DNA from 4 places in the Plantactinospora sp. KLBMP9567 genome. Region 3 is predicted to be linked to each of the others. Evidence: riboswitches for the same ligand, from Rfam matches in the RefSeq annotation. Region 3 holds a riboswitch; each other region holds the start of a gene.
What was found. A riboswitch is a leader RNA that binds a small molecule or an ion and turns the genes downstream of it on or off. The one in region 3 is predicted to bind cyclic di-AMP.

Region 1 (4,271 bases), on a different contig from region 3:
CGCCGCCCTGCAGTGGAACCGGGCCTCCGACGACGCCACCCTGCCGGAGCAGAGCCCGAACGGTGTCGCGCTCAGCGCGCCGCTGCCGGTCAACCAGTGGACCTGCCTGGAGTTCATGGTGGACGGCGCGCAGGGCCGGCTCTCCACCTGGGTCAACGGCACCGCGGTGACCGGGCTGACCGCCGACGGTACGCCCACGCACGACGTCGACGGACAGTGGTACAACCGGGCCAACTGGCGGCCGAGCCTCACCGACCTGCGGCTGGGCTGGGAGAGCTACGGCGAGGGCGCGAACACGCTCTGGTTCGACGACGTGGCGCTGGGCTCGGCCCGGATCGGCTGCTGACCGGCGCACCCGGTTCGGGGTACGGCCGGGTGCGGAACGAGAACCGCCGGCACTGCCCAGGGGTGGCGGGCGGTGCCGGCGGTTCGCGATCGGTGCGTCAGGTGCGGTCGATCAGTTCATCGACAGGTGCACGTGGTTGGTGTGGTCGCTGGACGGGTCACCGTTGCCCCCGTTGTACGTCTTCCAACCGCTGCTCGGCAGCCAGATCTGCTTGAACCAGATCACGTACAGCACGCCAAGTCGATCGGCGTTTCGCACGAAGTACGCCGCCAGGTTGTTGCCGTACGTCCGGTCGCCGCCGGTCGCCACCCCGCCGAACCCGTTCTTCTGGGCGGCGAAGTCGCAGGCCTGCCCCTTCGGATGCTCGCCGCTGCCGCCGCTGCGGAAGCAGGAGACGAACCGGGTGAAGCCGGCCGCCTGGGCCTGCTTCAGCGCGTGCAGGGTGCGCGCGGTGATGCAGCCGCTGGTGGTCGGGTCGTCGAGACTGCACGACTCGTCCGGGAAGGAGCCGTCGGCGTTGCGGGGTGCCGGTCGCGCCGACCCGCCGCCGCTGCCGCTGATCCCCGAGCCGGCGCCGCCGCTGTTGTTCGCCGCCGCCAGCGCCCGTTCGGCCTGCTTCTTGCGGGTCTCCATCACCTCGACCTGCTTGCGCTGCTCGCCGACCTCCTTGTCGAGCGCCGCCTTGGCCTGGGTCTCCTTGTCCAGGCTCTCCCGCAGCCCGCGCAGCTCCCGGCTCTCGTTCGCCGAGATGGTGTCGAGTGCGGCGGCCCGGTCCACCAGGCTGGTCGGAGAACCGCTGTTGAGCAGGGCGGAGACCTGCCCGAGCCGACCGGTCCGGTACGCCATGTCGGCCATCTCGGCGACCCGTTCGCTCCGGCTCGCCACCTCGGTGCGCAGCGCGGCGAGCTGCTGGTTCAGTTCCGTCTGCCGCTTGACGGAGTTGGCCAACCTGTTCTTGGCGGTCAGGTAGCCCTTGCTGGCGGCCTGAAGCTGCTCGCGCAGGCTGTCGGTGCCTCCGTCGATGTCGTCCCCGCCGGGTGCTGCGGCCAGCGTCCCGGGGGTCGCGTACTCCGGTGCCGCGGCGGCGGGTGCGCCGCCGAGTGCCGCGAGGACCATGCCCAGGGCGACGGCCACGGTCGTCGCGGCCTTCCGGGGCAGTCTCGTGGCTCTCCGCGCGGGTGCCGGAGCCTGTCGGGTGGGTGCCAGGAACGGCATATGACAATGTCCTTCCGTCAGCCGCCGACCGGGTTAGCTGACGGGTTCGGGACGGAAGATCCCTACCGCTGGCGCGGATGCACCCCTGGTACGTGGTTCCCCGGCTCGCGCATGCGATTAGGCGACGGTCTCCGCAGGCGCCGGAGGGCGCCGCCCGGCGGAGACCGGAGCCGAGCCTACCGGCAGTTGCCGCCCGGGGATACGTGGCGTTGCCGGAGTTAGATTCACGATTCTCCTACTTCGCAAGGATGTATCCGGACAAAAACCTCAAGTGCCGGATCGAAACTTAAGATGCCGCTAACTATCGGTGAGCCTCGACCTCTCCTGAGGCGGAATTCCGACAGTTTCCGGCCGGCCACGCCGTGACGCAGCGTCGCGAACGGTCACCAGTCGGTGGGCCCGCAGCCTCCGGGGGCGGTGTTGGGCTCGACCTGGAGGGTGGCGTGCGAGATGTGGAAGTCCTCGCGCAACGCCGACCGGGCCGCGGCGAGTACGGTACCGACCTCCGCATCGCTATCCAGCCTCAGGTGCGCCGAGGCCACCTCCATGCCGGAGGTGAGGGTCCAGACGTGCAGGTCGTGTACGTCGCAGACCCCGGGTACGCCGGCCAGCCGGGCGCGTACGGCGGCCACGTCGAGGTGCTCGGGCGCGGCCTGCACCAGGATGCGTACGGCGGTCCGGCCGAGCCGCCAGGTGCGGGGCAGGATGAACAGCCCGACCGCCAGGGCCACGATCGGATCGGCCCAGCGCCAGCCGGTCAGGATGATCACCACGGCGGCGACGATCACGCCCACCGAGTTGAGCAGGTCCCCGAGCACTTCGAGGTAGGCACCGCGCAGGTTGATGCTCTCCCGCGCGCCGGCCCGGAGCAGGCCGAACGCCGCCGCGTTGGCCAGCAGGCCGAGCGTGGCCACCAGCAGCATCGGCCCGGCCGCGACCCGGGGCGGGTCGTCGAACCGGCGTACCGCCTCGACCAGCACATAGAGCGCCACCCCGAACAGCAGTACCGCGTTGGCCAGCGCGGCCAGTACCTCCAGGCGGTAGAGCCCGAAGGTCCGCTGCGGGTCGCCGGCCGCCCGCCGGGCCGCCGTGATCGCGGCCAGCGCCATCCCGATCCCGAGCACGTCGGTGAACATGTGCCCGGCGTCGGAGAGCAGCGCGAGCGAGCCGGTGAACAGCGCGGCGACCGTCTCGACCACCATCAGGACGGCGAGCAGCCCGAAGGCGGCCCAGAGCCGTCCCCGGTGCCGTTCCGCCGCCCGGGTCAACCGCCCCCCGTGGTCGTGCCCGACCCCCAACGTCCCCTCCTTCCGGCCCGGTCGCCCCCGCCGTCGATACTGCCGGCCGGGCGGCGCCGGAAACCCGTCCTGTACGGAATCGGTGCCCCGTCCCTACCGGAGAACGACGCTGACCCGTCCCTACCCGAAGACGACGGGCGGGCGTGCCCGGCTCACCCGTCGTCGCCGAGGGTGGCGACGATCGGGGCCCGGGCGGCCCGGCGAGCCGGTAGCAGGCTGGCCAGCACCGCCGCCGAGGCGGCCAGCGCCGCGCAGAGGGCCAGCTGCCCCACCGGTACGGCCGGCAGCCCGTGCCCGTAGCTGCTGATCAGACCCATCGCCGCCGTCCACCCGAGGCCGAGCCCGAGGGCGATCCCGGACAGTGCCCCGACCGCACCGGCCAGGGCCGCCTCGGTCAGCAGCATGGTCGCCAGTTGCCGGCGGGACAGGCCCAGCGCCCGGACCGTCGCCGACTCCCGGCGGCGTTCGACGACCGAGAGCGCGAGCGTGTTGCCGATGCCCAGCACGGCGATCAGCACCGACATGCCGAGCAGGGCCGCGAAGATCCCCAGCAACTCGTCGAGGGTGCGGGAGAGCGCGTCGGCCTGGTCGGCGAGGCCGCGTACCCGGACTGCCGGCTGGTCGGCCAGGGCCGCGTCCAGCGCCTGCCGGCCGGCCGCCGTCGACACCCCCGGGGCGAGGTCGACCAGCAGCCGGTCCGGCTCCCCGGGGCCGTACGCGGCGGCGAACGACGCCCAGGGGACCAGGGCGGCACCGTCGACCGGGCTGTCGTCGTAGACCGCGACCACGGTCAGCGGTCCCGGTGGGCCGAGGCCGAGCGCGATCCGGTCGCCGATCCCGATGCCCCGGTCGGCGGCGAGCTGCCGGCTCACCGCCACCGTGCCCGGGGCCAGTCCGGCCAGGCTGCCGGCGGTCACCTCGGGGCGGATCGGCCCGTGCAGCCGCTCGGGCGGCACCGCCCAGACCCGGATCCGGTCGTCCAGCGGCGAGTTGGCCAGGCGTACCTCGGCGACGGTGCCGAACGCCGGATCGGAGCGGAGTCGCTGCGCCATCCCGGGCGGCAGCGGGCCGCGTACCGCCATCGGCGAGCCGTCGGTGCGGACCCGGTCGAGTACGAAGTCCACCGGGAAGTTCTCGGCCAGTTCCCGCCCGGCCTGCTCCCGGGCGGTCGCCAGCAGCACGCTGAACATCGCCATCAGGGCCACCCCGATGGTCAGCGCGGTACTGGTCGCCGCCGCCCGCCGGGGATTGCGTCGGGCGTTCGCCACGGCCAGCCGTACCACCGGACCGAAGAGCCGGGCCGGCAGCCAGCCGACCAGCCGGACCGCCCGGGGGACCAGCAGCGGGGCCGCCACCACCGCGCCGAGGAAGGCGACCATGCCGCCGCCGAGCACCAGCGGCAGCCCGGGAAA
Region 2 (4,271 bases), on a different contig from region 3:
GGAGTTCATGGGCATTCCCGCCCACCCCTTCCTGGTCCATGCCGCGGTGGTGTTCGTGCCACTGCTCGCGTTGACCGCGGTCGGGTACGCGTTCGTTCCGTTCGTCCGACCGCACCTGCGTTGGGTGCTGGGACTGCTCGCGGTCGCCACCCCGCTGGCCGCACTGATGGCCAAGCTCTCCGGTGACCGGTTCCTCGCCCGGCTGGAGTCCCGTAACCGGGTCAGTCCGGAGTACGTGCCGCGACTGGCGGAGCACCAGGATCTCGGCACCAACACCCTGTACGCGACGATCGCGCTCGGGGTGCTGACCCTGGCGCTGGTCTTCCTGGTCAAGCCCCGGGCCACCGCCGCACCGGTGACCGCCGGGACCGAGGGGAGCGCCGAGGGCGGCGCGGCCGCTGCCGCCGCCAAGGGGTCGCCGGTGCTGACCCTGGTGCTCGGGGTGCTGTCCCTGGCGGCGGCCGGGATCACCCTGTACTACGTGTTCCGCACCGGCGACACGGGCGCCCAGGCGGTGTGGCAGGGCCAGTGATTCCCGCCTGAGCACGGGCACGCACGGCCGGCGTCTGGTCGGTACTACTACCGGCGGGCGGGGCGGGTCAGGACGAGTAGCCCCGGGTGGCCGCCCAGTTCGCCAGGTCGATGGTGGTCATCCAGTAGTTGCTGTCCTCGCCCGGGATGGCCGGGTCGGCGATCTTCACCGTACGGCCGTCGTCGCGGTAGCCGACCACGGTCAGGTAGTGCCCGCCGGGGTAGCTGTGCCAGCCGCCGTCGAGGTCGGTCGCCGAGCCGGCGATGTTGACCACCACGGCGTACCCGCTGGTGACGGCGTGCACGACGTCGGCCTGGAGCCGGTCCATCTGGGCCGGGGTGGCCGCGCCGCCGGGGATGGCGGTGGTACGGTAGAAGTCGGTTCCGGTGATCTTGTTGAGCACCCGGGTGGTGTCCTCGGCCGAGTTGGTGCCGCTCATCGTGGTGCCGAGGTCGGCGGCGACGGCGTCCTGGCTCGGCTGCTTGTCCCGGACGGTCAGCGCGATCCGGGTGGCGGCCGGGCCGCAGTACCAGCCGTTGATCTGGGCCTGGAACTCGTAGTCCAGCAGCTTCGACTCCGGCGGCGCCGGGGGCTTACTCGGGGTGCTGGCGGGGGCCGCCTTCGCCGCCTTGGTGGTCGGCGCGGTGGTCGTCGACTGCGACGGGGTCGCCGGGGCGGTCGTTTCCGGCGCGGTGGTCTCCGGTGCGGTGACGATGGCCGCTCCGGCCTGTCCCGCCGGGGCGCCGAGTTCGGCGACGGCGACGGTCGAGGTCTCCGGGGCCTCCGCCGAGCCGGTCGAGGCCAGGACGACCCCGCTGGACGCGGCAGCGGCGAGCACCGCGGCCGAGGCGAGCGCGAGCCGGTTACGCCGGCCCGACATGGCGGTCCGGAACCGCCCGTTAATTGCGTGCTTCAACGTTATCCTCCACGGGAAATGCGCGTCACCGCCACCGGGGGGCAAGGAATGACGCGGCGTTTCGGTCGCTGCCGGAATGTGACGTGAAATCGCACGGAATCGCACGGACGAAATCGCCCGGGAGAGGCCCGCCGACGCATTCGGCGGAACGGGCCGACGGTACGGACGGACCGACGGTGCGCCAGCCGGTGGGAGCGCCGCTATCGGCGTACCGGCGGAATCAGCGCTACCACGATCCGTCGCGACCGGCCGGCGGCCTCACCGGGACCGCGACCAGTTGGCCGGCGGACCCGGCAGTGCCCGCGCGTCGACGACTTCCGCGTCACAGACCGCTATCGGGCCAGGTTCAGGTGCCGGCCTGGGGTCGGCCGGTCCGGTCAGGGCGGTCCGGGACGGTCGCGGCGACCGGGAGTGGAGCCGCAACGCAGCGAGGGAACTGGGGGGACGGGCCAGGGCCCGGGTGGTGCGGCACGAACAGCTACTCCTTCCGACACCGCCTACCGGGTTAGCTGACGGATTCGGGCGGGAAGGCCGCCCTACCACGGGCCAGCGGCTCGCGGATTCACCCCAGATAACTGTGGGTCCCCGGCTCGTTACAGAACGACTCGGCGGGTCTGCTCCGGTGTCACCCAGATGGCGACCAAGGGGCCGGACCAGACCCGCCGACATTACTGGCCGCCTTCCGCCGTTGCCAACCCCACTGAACAGCGAAAACAGGGCTTGACAGCGCGATCGGGACGACCGGCGACCGGGCTTGGGGCGGCGGGCGGCCGCGCAGATAAACCGGCATGATCATGTACGCGTACGGTATGACGGAAATGACCGGCTTGGCGCGGTGGTCCGAGCATGGGACGAGGACTCCAGGAGGCTCCTTCCGATGACAACCGTGCACGAAGCGACCTACGACCTGCTCCGCTCCCTCGGCCTCACCACCCTGTTCGGCAACCCGGGCTCCACCGAGGAGCCATTCCTGAAGAACTTTCCGGCCGACTTCGCCTACGTTCTGGCTCTCCAGGAGGCCTCCGCGGTCGCGATGGCGGACGGCTACGCGCAGGCAACCGGCCGGCCGGTGCACGTCAACCTGCACACCGCACCCGGCACCGGAAACGGAATGGGCAGCCTCGTCACCGCCTGGCACAACAAGACACCCATGATCGTTACCGCCGGCCAGCAGACCCGGACGATGAATTTGTCCGAGCCGATGCTGACGAACGTGCGCCCGACCCAACTGCCCGAGCCGTACGTCAAATGGAGCCACGAACCACTGCGCGCGCAGGACATTCCCGAGGCATTCATGCGGGCGCTCGCCACCGCCGTACAGCCGCCGGCCGGGCCGGTGTACCTCTCCCTGCCGCTGGACGACTGGGACGAGCCGGCCAGCGGCACCGCGCAGGTACGCCGGATCAGCACCCGGGTCGCACCCGATCCGACGGAACTGGACCGGTTCGCCGAGATCCTGGCGGCGAGCCGGAACCCCGTGCTGGTGATCGGATCCGCGGTCGACCGCAGCGGCGGCTGGGCCGAGGCGGTCGCCCTGGCCGAGCGGAGCCGGGCACCGGTCTGGCAGCCGCCGTTCGCGGACCGGGTCGGCTTCCCCCAGGACCATCCCCAGTTCCAGGGACTGCTGCCACCGGCGATCGGGCCGCTGGCCGAGAAACTGGTCGGACACGACACCGTACTGGTGGTCGGTGCCCCGGTGTTCCGTTACTACCCGTACGTCCCCGGCCGGCGGGGCTATCTGCCGGACGGCACCCGGCTGCTGCACGTCACCGACGACCCGGCCGAGGCGGCCCGGGCACCGGTCGGCGACAGCCTGGTCGGCGACGTCAGGCTGGCCTGCGCCGGGCTGGCCGAGCGGCTGCCATCGACCGACCGGCCGATGCCACCGCCCCGGGCCGGCGCGCCGGACGGGGCCGCCGGCACCCCGCTGAGCCCGGAGGCGCTCTTCGGCGCGCTCGCCGCCGAGTGGCCAGCGGACGGGATCGTGGTCCCCGAATCCCCCTCCAACCTCAGCGTTCTGCACCGGCAACTCACCATCACCCGGCCGGGCTCCTACTTCAAGATGGCCAGCGGCGGGCTTGGCTTCGGGCTGCCGGCCGCGGTCGGCATCGCGCTCGCCCAGCGGGACACCCGGCAGCACCGGCCGGTGGTGGCGGTGATCGGGGACGGCTCGTTCCAGTACTCGCCGCAGGCGCTCTGGACCGCCGCGCAGCACCGGCTGCCGGTCGTCTTCGTGGTGCCGGTCAACCACGAGTACGGCGTGTTGAAGGCCTTCGCCGAACTGGAGGACGCGCCGGGGGTGCCCGGACTGGAACTTCCCGGCCTCGACATCCCCGGCATCGCCCGCGGCTACGGCTGCACCGCCCACCAGGTGGAGTCGGTGGACGAGTTCCGGGCGGCGTTCCGGTCCGCGCTCGGCACGGAGAGCCCCACCGTGCTCGCCGTACCCATCAGCCGGGACGTCACCCCGCTGCTCTGAATCCGCCGCCCGTCAGAGGGGCAACTGCCGAGGTGAGCCGGACGATCGCCGGGATCCGTGAGACGTCGAGGTGCGCCTGCTCGACCTGGGCGGGCAGATTCTGGACGGTATATTCCGGTCGAGCGTGATACCGGGGAGTCATCATGATGACTCCCCGGTATCACCCACGAAGAGCAGACGCCCATCCCCCCGGGCGACCACCCTCGCCCGACCGGTCATCGTCGGGGAGACGGCCCATCCCGTCGGAGACCTCCGCCGATTTCATGATCGACCTGGTGGGGATGGAATGCAGAGCGCCCGCCAGTCGTTACATTCCGCGTACGGCCGAGTAGCACCGCCTGTGA
Region 3 (4,271 bases):
AACCATCGCCACGTCGACGGTGAACTCGAAGAGCCGCCAGTCGACCTGCGGTGCGGCCCGCAGGTTGCCGGCGAGCTGGTCCACCCGCGCCTGGTCGGTCACCGGTCGGGCCCGGCCGGCGACGTACGCCTCGTCGTCGCTGTCCTCGGGAGGGAACGAGTGCAGCGCGTAGCGCCCGTCCCGTTCGAGGTCGCGCCGCTTCGGAGAGTCGACGACGAAACAGAAGAGTCCCTCGTCGGTGATGACCGGGGACACCGGGTGCACGCGCGGCCCACCGTCGGCGCGCACGGTCGCCAGGTAGCCGAGACCCGGGCCGTACTGCTGGATGAGGACGCGGATCGCGTCGGCGAGTCGGGGCTCGTCAGAGGCGAATTCGGACCAGGATGCCATGGGTACATTCTATCGAACACATGTTCGATCACCTACCCCGATCCCACCCATCGGCGAGGTCGCGCCCCGTCGACTCCGCTCGACTCGCTAAGGTGATCCGGTGCTGCTCTCCGACCACGACCTAGTGATCGAGATCAAGGCGGGCGCGCTCGCGCTTGAGCCGTTCGAGCCCGCGCTGGTGCAGCCGTCGAGCATCGACGTACGCCTGGACCGGCTCTTCCGGGTCTTCAACAACCACCTCTACACGCACATCGACCCGGCGGTGCAGCAGGACGACCTGACCTCGCTGGTCGACGTGCCGGACGGCGAGCCGTTCGTGCTGCACCCGGGTGAGTTCGTGCTCGCCTCCACGCTGGAGGTGATCTCCCTCGGCGACCAGCTGGCGGGAAGACTCGAAGGAAAATCGAGTCTGGGCCGGCTCGGCCTGCTCACCCACTCGACCGCGGGCTTCATCGACCCCGGCTTCTCCGGGCACGTCACGCTGGAGCTGTCGAACGTGGCCAACCTGCCGATCCGGCTCTGGCCCGGGATGAAGATCGGCCAGCTCTGCATCTTCCGGCTCTCGTCGCCGTCCGCCCACCCGTACGGGTCGGCCGTCTACGGCTCGCGTTACCAGGGGCAGCGCGGCCCTACCCCGAGCCGCTCCTGGCAGAACTGGCGCACCTGGCCCACCCGCTGAGGCTGTTGGCGACAGAAGCAGCACGCCTGCACCGAACGGCCCGGGCCGGGCCGGACGGGCAGCCGGGAACGCGAACAGAACCGAATGGCAGAACCCCCGCCGCACCTGCGCGACGGGGGTTCTGCCATTGACTCGGTCCGGGAGACGTCAGCCGGGTCTACCGAAGCTGTGGATCTCGCCGTCGTCCATCCGCTTCATCTTGATCGGTTCGCCGGCCCGGGAGGCGTGCACGATCCAGCCGTCGCCGACGTACATGCCGACGTGGCTGAGGTCGGCGTAGTAGAAGACCAGGTCACCGGGGCGTAGCGCGGAGCGGCTGATGCTGGCGGTCTGGCCGCGCTGGGCCCGGGCGTTGTGCGGCAGCGACACGCCGCCCTGGTTCCAGGCCGCCAGGGTCAGGCCGGAGCAGTCGTACGAGCCGGGACCTTCGGCACCCCACTTGTACGGCTTGCCGATCTGGGCACAGGCGAACTTGACCGCCTTGCCGGCCGCACCTCCAGGGTAGGTGGCCGGGCAGGGCGCGGGCCGCAGCGGGCCGGCCGAGCCGTTCCCGTACGCCTGGATCCGCAGCTTCTGCAACCGCTCGACCTCGGCGTCGATTTCCTTCTTCTTCGCCGCCAACTCTTTCTCGGTCTTGGTCAACTGGCTGACCAGCCGGTCCAGCGGAGCCTTCTGGGAGGCGTACTTGTCCTTGAGTTCGACGACCGCCTGCACCTCGCGCTGCTGCTGCCGCGCGAACTGGTCGAGCACCGAGAGCTGGCCGACCAGCGCGGTCGGCGACTTCGAGGTGAGCAGGGCGTTGACCGCCGAGGCCTTGTCACCCTTGTACGCCTGCACCGCGAAGTCGCTCACCCGGTTCATCGCGGCGTCGATCTGCGACTGGAGCGGGGCGATCTTCTTCTGCAGGGCGGCGGCCTGCTTCTTCTTCGCGGCCAGGTCCTGCCGGGTGGCGTTGTGCTTCTCGACGACCGGCTCCAGCTTGCGCCAGGCGGTGTCGATCTGCTGCTCGATCTCGGCCACCGTCGGTTCGGCGAGCGCCGGCGTCGTGCCGGTGAGCAACACCGCGGCGCTGGCCAGTGCGGTGAGCGCGATGGCGAGAATGGACCTTCGAGGGCGCGGTTTCGCGTTCCCGGCGTCGGTGGATGCCGACCGGAGGGATGGCGACCGCGACGGGGCAGGGGGAGCCACCGGGGTCCGTACTCCTTCTTCCGTAGCCCGCCTACCGGGTTAGCTGACGGGTTCGGGCGGGAAGATTGTCGCCCTACCGCGTGAGACGCGGATTCACCCCATGAAGCTCGGGTCCCCGGTTCGCTGAGTGTGACGATTCGGCGGTGTCGAGACGTCGCCGCCCGGCTAGGCGGCCTGCCGTCGGCTCGACGGTCCCCAACACTAGAGAAGGGTGTTATCCAAACGCAACCCCGTGATCTGAGTCGATTCGTTAGGTATCGGACCAGTCGCTGACGGTGGGAGCCACTGGGATTCTTCACGGTGGCGGAGCCCGCACTGGAGACGCCGAACACGCTGCGTGTCGGTGAAAGTTTTCTGCATAGCGACGAGCTTCCTCGGCAGGTATTGACGGGCACCGGTCCCGGGTGGAGGGTGATCTTCAGGCCCACCCCCGGCTCATGGAGGTTCGATGCTTCCCACCACACACCCGCTGAGCAGGAGAATCGCGATCGGAGCCGCGGTCGTCGGCGCCGCCGCGCTGCTGCCGGCCAGCCCCGCGCCAGCCACCGTCGCACTCCCCGACACCCGGCAACAGGAGTACGCCGCCGCGGCGGCCGAGTTCGGCGTACCCGAGAGCGTGCTGCTCGGCGTCTCCTATCTGGAATCCCGCTGGGACACGAATGCCGGCACGCCGAGCACCAGCGGCGGGTACGGCCCGATGCACCTGACCGACGTCGCCGGGCTGGCCGCCGAGCCGGAACACCCGGAGCACGGCGAGGACCGGCGCGGTGACCCGGCCCGGCCCGCCCGACCGGCGACCGGACCCGCCGGCCCGCACGTCGACCGGACCGGCGACACACCGCCCGGCGGGCAGACCCTGGACGCCGCCGCCGCGCTGACCGGGGTCGACGAGCACGTGCTCCGCGCCGAACCGGCAGCGAACATCCGGGGCGGGGCGGCGCTGCTGGCGTCGTACCAGCAGGCGCTGGCCGCGCCGACGGGCCGGGCCAGCGACCCGGCGACCTGGTACGGCGCGGTGGCCCGGTACGCCGGCAGCGACCGCGCGGACGCCGCGGCGGCCTTCGCCGACGAGGTGTACCGGACCCTCGCCGAGGGCGCCAGCCGGACCACGGACGACGGCCACCGGATCACCCTGCCCGGGAGGCCGGGGATCGCCCCGCAGCGCTCCTGGCTGGACCGGCTCGGCCTGCCCGGCACGCCCCGTCCGGACGGACTGGAATGCCCGCGCGACATCTCCTGCGAGTGGATCCCGGCCCCCTACCAGGCGCTCGGGGACGGCGACTACGGCAACCACGACCTCTCCGACCGGCCGGGCCGGCAGAAGATCGAGTACATCGTCATCCACGACACCGAGGGCAGCTACGACACCACCCTGCGGCTGGTGCAGGACCCCACCTACGTGAGCTGGCAGTACACGCTCCGCTCGGCGGACGGGCACATCGCGCAGCACGTAAAGGGCAAGGACGTGGCCTGGCACGCCGGCAACTGGTACGTCAACGCCAAGGCGATCGGCCTCGAACACGAGGGCTTCGCCGCCCAGGGCACCTGGTACACCGAGGCGATGTACCGGACCTCGGCCAAACTCGTCCGCTACCTCGCCGACCGGTACGACATCCCGCTCGACCGCGACCACGTCATCGGGCACGACAACGTCCCCGGCATCCTGCCGGCGAACGTGCGCGGCATGCACTGGGACCCGGGCCCGTACTGGGACTGGTCGCACTACTTCGATCTGCTCAAGGCGCCGTTCCGGGGCATCGGCCTGCCGGCCGCCGGCCTGGTCACCATCGACCCGGACTTCGCCACCAACCGGCCGGCCTTCACCGGCTGCGAGACCGCCGGGGTGCCCTGCCCGTCGCGCGGCTCCTCCTCGGTGATCCTGCGCAGCGCGCCGGCCGCCGACGCGCCACTGGTGAACGACATCGCGCTGCGCCCGGACGGCACCCCGAACACCATGCACATCTCCGACCACGGTGCCCGGGCCTCGGCCGGGCAGACGTACGCGCTCGCCGGC
Region 4 (4,271 bases), on a different contig from region 3:
TCGGCGGCGACGACTTCGCGATCGCCACCTCCGGCACGTACGAGCGCGGTTTCCACGTGATCGACCCGTACCGGGGTGCCCCGGCCACCGACCTGACCTCGGTCACCGTGGTCGGCACCGACCTCGGCCGCACCGACGCCTACGCGACCGCCGGGGTGGCGATGGGGCAGGCCGGGCTGCGCTGGCTGGCCGACCTGCCGGACCACGAGGTCGGCATCGTCACCTCCGACGAGCTGTGCTACCGCACCGACGGGTTCCCGGTGCTGCCCACCGAGCCGGCCCAGCGGCCCGCCACGACCCGCTCCGAGCTGCCCGGCCAGCCCGCACCCCGGCTGGGCTGACCGGCCGCGGCTCAGACGTGCCCGGTGGCCCCGCCCGCCGGCATCGAGGAACTGTCCAGCGGGGAGTTGCCGAGGAAACGGGACCAGGTGCCGCCGTCGAGCAGTCCGCCGTCCCGGACGAACCGGCGCACCGCCGGCAGCAGCCCTGCGGTGCCGTACAGCGCCATCGCCAGCCCCGGTTCGAGTCCGGCGGGGTGCGCGGCCGGAACGCCGTCCGGGCCGACCGGAAGGGGATGCCGGCGCCGGGCGTCGCGCAGCGTACGTCCGCCGGAGAGGGTACGGCGGGGCAGGAACCAGCCGGCCGTCCCGACGAACGCCAACACCACCAGCAGGCCGGCTCCGACGCCGAGCAGGTCGACCGCGACCAGCCGGGCGACCACCATCGGCAGCACGAGCACCAGCATGGCCGGCAACAGCAACCGGCGCCAGGCCGGGCGGAGCAGTCCCAGCCCGATCAGGCCCTCCCGCTGCTCGGCCAGGGCCTGCCGGACAAGCCGCTGGTTGGCCACCTCACGGGGTGACATCGAGCCGTACAGCGCACCGAACAGGGCACGTTCCAGCGGTTCCGCGTACGCCGGCATGCTGCCGGTCCGGCTGAGTCCGCCGGGTCGGGCGGCCGTCACACCGCCCCGGCCGTGCAGCATCACCAGTGCGGTCTGGACGGCACCCCAGGCGCCACCGGTGAGATAGCCGAGGTCCGTCGTGCTCAAGTCGCGGGACAACGCCGTCATCCTTAGAGTATGGAGAACCCGCGCACGTCCGTCCCGGGCTGTCCGGTCGAGCCACGGCCGGGCGGGGCGGTCAGCCGGGCAGGTGGCCGGTGAACCACTCCGCCGCCTCCCGGGCCACCTGGTCCAGGGCGCCGGGCTCCTCGAACAGGTGGGTGGCGCCGGGCACCACCCGCAGCTCCGCCCCGGCGTCGAGGTCGGCCAGCGCCTGGTCGTTGAGCCGCAGCACCTCGTCGTCGAGCCCACCGACCAGCAGAAGCGTCTCGGCGCGTACCCGGGGCAGGTCGGCGCCGGCCAGGTCCGGGCGACCGCCGCGGGAGACGACCGCGTACACCCGGTCGGGGCGCTGCGCGGCGGCCGAGAGCGCGGCGGCGGCGCCGGTGCTGGCCCCGAAGAGTCCGATCGGGAGCCGCCCGGCCGGTTCGCCGGTCGCCAGCCAGTCGACGATGCCGATGAGCCGGCCGGTGAGCAGGCCGATGTCGAAACGCAACTCCCCGGTCCGGTCGTCGAGCGCCTCCTCGTCCCGGGTCAGCAGGTCGACCAGCACGGTGGCCAGGGCGCGACGGTTCAGCGCCTCGGCCACCATCCGGTTGCGCGGGCTGTGCCGGGAACTGCCGCTGCCGTGTGCGAACAGGACGATCCCGCGTGCGTCGGCGGGGACGACCAGGTCGCCGGTCAGTCGTACGTCTCCGGCCGGAATCGTGGTCTCGGTGGTCCGGGTGTCCATTCGACTGCCTCCCATGCCTCTTCCCGGCGGAGAGTCGCGGGTGTGGCGCCGACCGCCGTCCTGTCGGTCTTACCCGGCGGCGCCGGGCTCAACCACACGCCGCCAGCCGCCCGGGGCCCGGGTTTGCCGGTACGCAGTCGGGGAAGGCCGGAACGTCCGACCAGGCACCGGGACGGCCGACGTGCCGACCGGCAGACGAACGTGAGGGACGCTATGGCCCGCCAGAAATCCGGCAAGGCGAAGTCCGGCTCGGCCCGCACCGACGAGCCGGGGCAGCAGAATCCCGACCGGAGCGAATGGGCAGACGAGGCTGCCAAGGCGAGGTCGCTCGACGATCCGCGCCGCACGCCGCCGCGTGACGCGGTGGGCATGCCGTCCAGCGGTGAGCGGTACTCGGAGGATCCACGCGACCGCTAGGAGGTCGTACCGGCGCGACTCATGATCGGTGGCCGGGGTGAATTTTCCACGGCGGATCATCCCGGAATTCCCGAGGTCGGCCCGGTTGGTCCGGTAGGCTGACCCCGGTTTCGCCCGGTGGCGCACCCCTCCGCGCCGGCGTGACCGCCGCCGAATCACCAACGAGGTGAGCCGGGGACCCAGGTAGGTGGGGTGAGTCCGCAACCGCGGTAGGGACTTGTTCCGTCCCGAACCCGTCAGCTAACTCGGTAGGCGGGCGACGGAGGGACATGCATGACGGGATCCACACGTCGGCGGTTACCGCTGGCCCTGGCCCTGCTCGCCACGTTCGGCGCGCTCGCCGGAGCAGCACTCCGGCCCGGCGTTGCGGAGGCGAACAGCCCCGCCGTTCTCGGCGACGAAGGCGACACGCCGCTCCTGCGCGACGTGCTCGAATCGACCGGCCGAGGTTACCTACAGGCCAAGAACGCGCTGGCCAACACCCAGGCTCGGCAGGCGAAGATCGCCGCCGAGCTAGGCCGGGTGGAGGGACGGATCGCCGAGCTGCGCCCCCGGGTGGAGCAGGTGGCCCGGACGGCGTACCAGACCGGCCGGATCGGCCCGGTGCTGGTGCTGCTGCACAGCGGCTCGGCGGAGGAACTCCTGGAGCGCGCCCGCGGCCTGGAGGTGGTGGCCCTGCGGGACAACGACGCGCTGCGTGCGCTGGGTCAGGCCCGGGAGCGGGCCACCCGGGCGAAACAGGCACTGGACGCCGAGGTGGTCGAGGAGCGCCGGCAGCTCGCCATCATGCTGCGGCAGAAGCAGGCCGCCGAGCGGGCGCTGGCCCAGGTCGGCGGCGCCTCCACCGGAGGCTTCGTCAATGCCCGCTCACCGGTGGCCCGGTCCGCGCCACGTGCTGCCGACGGCTCCTGGCCGCCGCAGTCGTGCAGCCGGCCCGACCCGACCACCACGGGCTGCGTCACCCCGCGCACCCTGCACGCCTTCAACGAGGCGCGCCGGGCCGGCTTCACCCGGTTCACCGGGTGCTACCGCTCCGGCGGCCCCTACGAGCACCCGAAGGGCCGGGCCTGCGACTTCTCCGCCGAGGCGGGCGGCTTCCGGGGTGCCGCCACGGGCGCCAACCGGACCTACGGCAACAACCTCGCCGCGTTCTTCGTCCGCAACGCCGACCGGATCGGTGTGCTGTACGTGATCTGGTACCGGCAGATCTGGTTGCCGACGACCGGTTGGAAGTCGTACAGCGGTGCGCACGGCGACCCGTCCAGCGACCACACCAACCACGTACACCTGTCGCTGGTCTAGGGGTGCCGATCAGATCTTGACGACTTCTTGCGGTGGGGGCGGCAAGAAGTCGTCAAGATCTCCGGCTTGCCGGCCGGTGGTCAGGTCGGCTCGCCTTCGGGGGCACGACGGGCGGGGGCCCGACCGGCCGGCTGGGCCGGTTGCGGGCCCACCGGGCGGGCCGGCGGGATCGGCCGGGTCACCGACTCCAGGCAGGTGATCCGGACCTTCTCGCCATGGTGCAGCAGCTCCAGTGCGTCGTCCGGCTCGCCGTCACGCAGCGCGTACGTCGCCTCGCGCGGCCGGACGTCGACCCGCAGATGCACGCCCCGATAGCGGAGCGAGAACTCCAACCGGTCGATCCGGCTCGGCAGCCGGGGTGTGAAGGAGAGCGTCGCGGTGTGGTCGCGCATCCCCCCGAACCCGGCCACCAGGGCGATCCAGGCCCCGGCCAGCGAGGCGACGTGCACGCCGTCCCGGGTGTTCTGGTTGAGGTCGTGCAGGTCCATCAGGGCCGCCTCGCCCAGATAGTCGTGCGCGAGTTCGAGGTGCCCGGTCTCGGCGGCCAGCACCGCCTGGGTGCAGGCCGACAGCGACGAGTCGCGGACCGTACGCCGCTCGTAGTAGGCGAAGTTGGCCGCCTTCTCCTCGTCGCTGAACGCGTCGCCGCGCCAGTGCATCGCCAGCACCAGGTCGGCCTGCTTGATCACCTGCTTCCGGTACAGGTCGAAGTAGGGATAGTTGAGCAGCAGCGGGTACTGCTCCGGCGGCGTGTTC

Region 1: linked by a shared signal. The riboswitch ahead of R6Y94_RS02975 (hypothetical protein) and the one ahead of R6Y94_RS25975 (C40 family peptidase) in region 3 are both predicted to bind cyclic di-AMP.
Region 2: linked by a shared signal. The riboswitch ahead of R6Y94_RS36770 (C39 family peptidase) and the one ahead of R6Y94_RS25975 (C40 family peptidase) in region 3 are both predicted to bind cyclic di-AMP.
Region 4: linked by a shared signal. The riboswitch ahead of R6Y94_RS27575 (hypothetical protein) and the one ahead of R6Y94_RS25975 (C40 family peptidase) in region 3 are both predicted to bind cyclic di-AMP.

What each region holds. Positions count from the first base shown of each region.
Region 1 covers NZ_JAWQRR010000006.1:37,318-41,588, forward strand. The annotation lists gene R6Y94_RS02970 (cellulose-binding domain-containing protein) at 1-346, shown strand, start outside; gene R6Y94_RS02975 (hypothetical protein) at 458-1,561, opposite strand; cyclic di-AMP (ydaO/yuaA leader) riboswitch at 1,568-1,695, opposite strand; gene R6Y94_RS02980 (cation diffusion facilitator family transporter) at 1,945-2,859, opposite strand; gene R6Y94_RS02985 (ABC transporter permease) at 3,012-4,271, opposite strand, start outside.
Region 2 covers NZ_JAWQRR010000050.1:169-4,439, reverse strand. The annotation lists gene R6Y94_RS36775 (DUF2231 domain-containing protein) at 1-532, shown strand, start outside; gene R6Y94_RS36770 (C39 family peptidase) at 600-1,448, opposite strand; cyclic di-AMP (ydaO/yuaA leader) riboswitch at 1,928-2,069, opposite strand; gene mdlC (benzoylformate decarboxylase) at 2,326-3,927, shown strand.
Region 3 covers NZ_JAWQRR010000034.1:164,029-168,299, forward strand. The annotation lists gene R6Y94_RS25965 (pyridoxamine 5'-phosphate oxidase family protein) at 1-390, opposite strand, end outside; gene dcd (dCTP deaminase) at 491-1,069, shown strand; gene R6Y94_RS25975 (C40 family peptidase) at 1,217-2,257, opposite strand; cyclic di-AMP (ydaO/yuaA leader) riboswitch at 2,270-2,410, opposite strand; gene R6Y94_RS25980 (peptidoglycan recognition family protein) at 2,706-4,271, shown strand, end outside.
Region 4 covers NZ_JAWQRR010000038.1:50,091-54,361, forward strand. The annotation lists gene R6Y94_RS27555 (FAD:protein FMN transferase) at 1-341, shown strand, start outside; partial or broken gene R6Y94_RS27560 (TIGR04222 domain-containing membrane protein) at 353-1,102, opposite strand; gene R6Y94_RS27565 (hydrolase) at 1,143-1,796, opposite strand; gene R6Y94_RS27570 (hypothetical protein) at 2,010-2,213, shown strand; cyclic di-AMP (ydaO/yuaA leader) riboswitch at 2,352-2,484, shown strand; gene R6Y94_RS27575 (hypothetical protein) at 2,487-3,515, shown strand; gene R6Y94_RS27580 (glycoside hydrolase family 65 protein) at 3,596-4,271, opposite strand, start outside.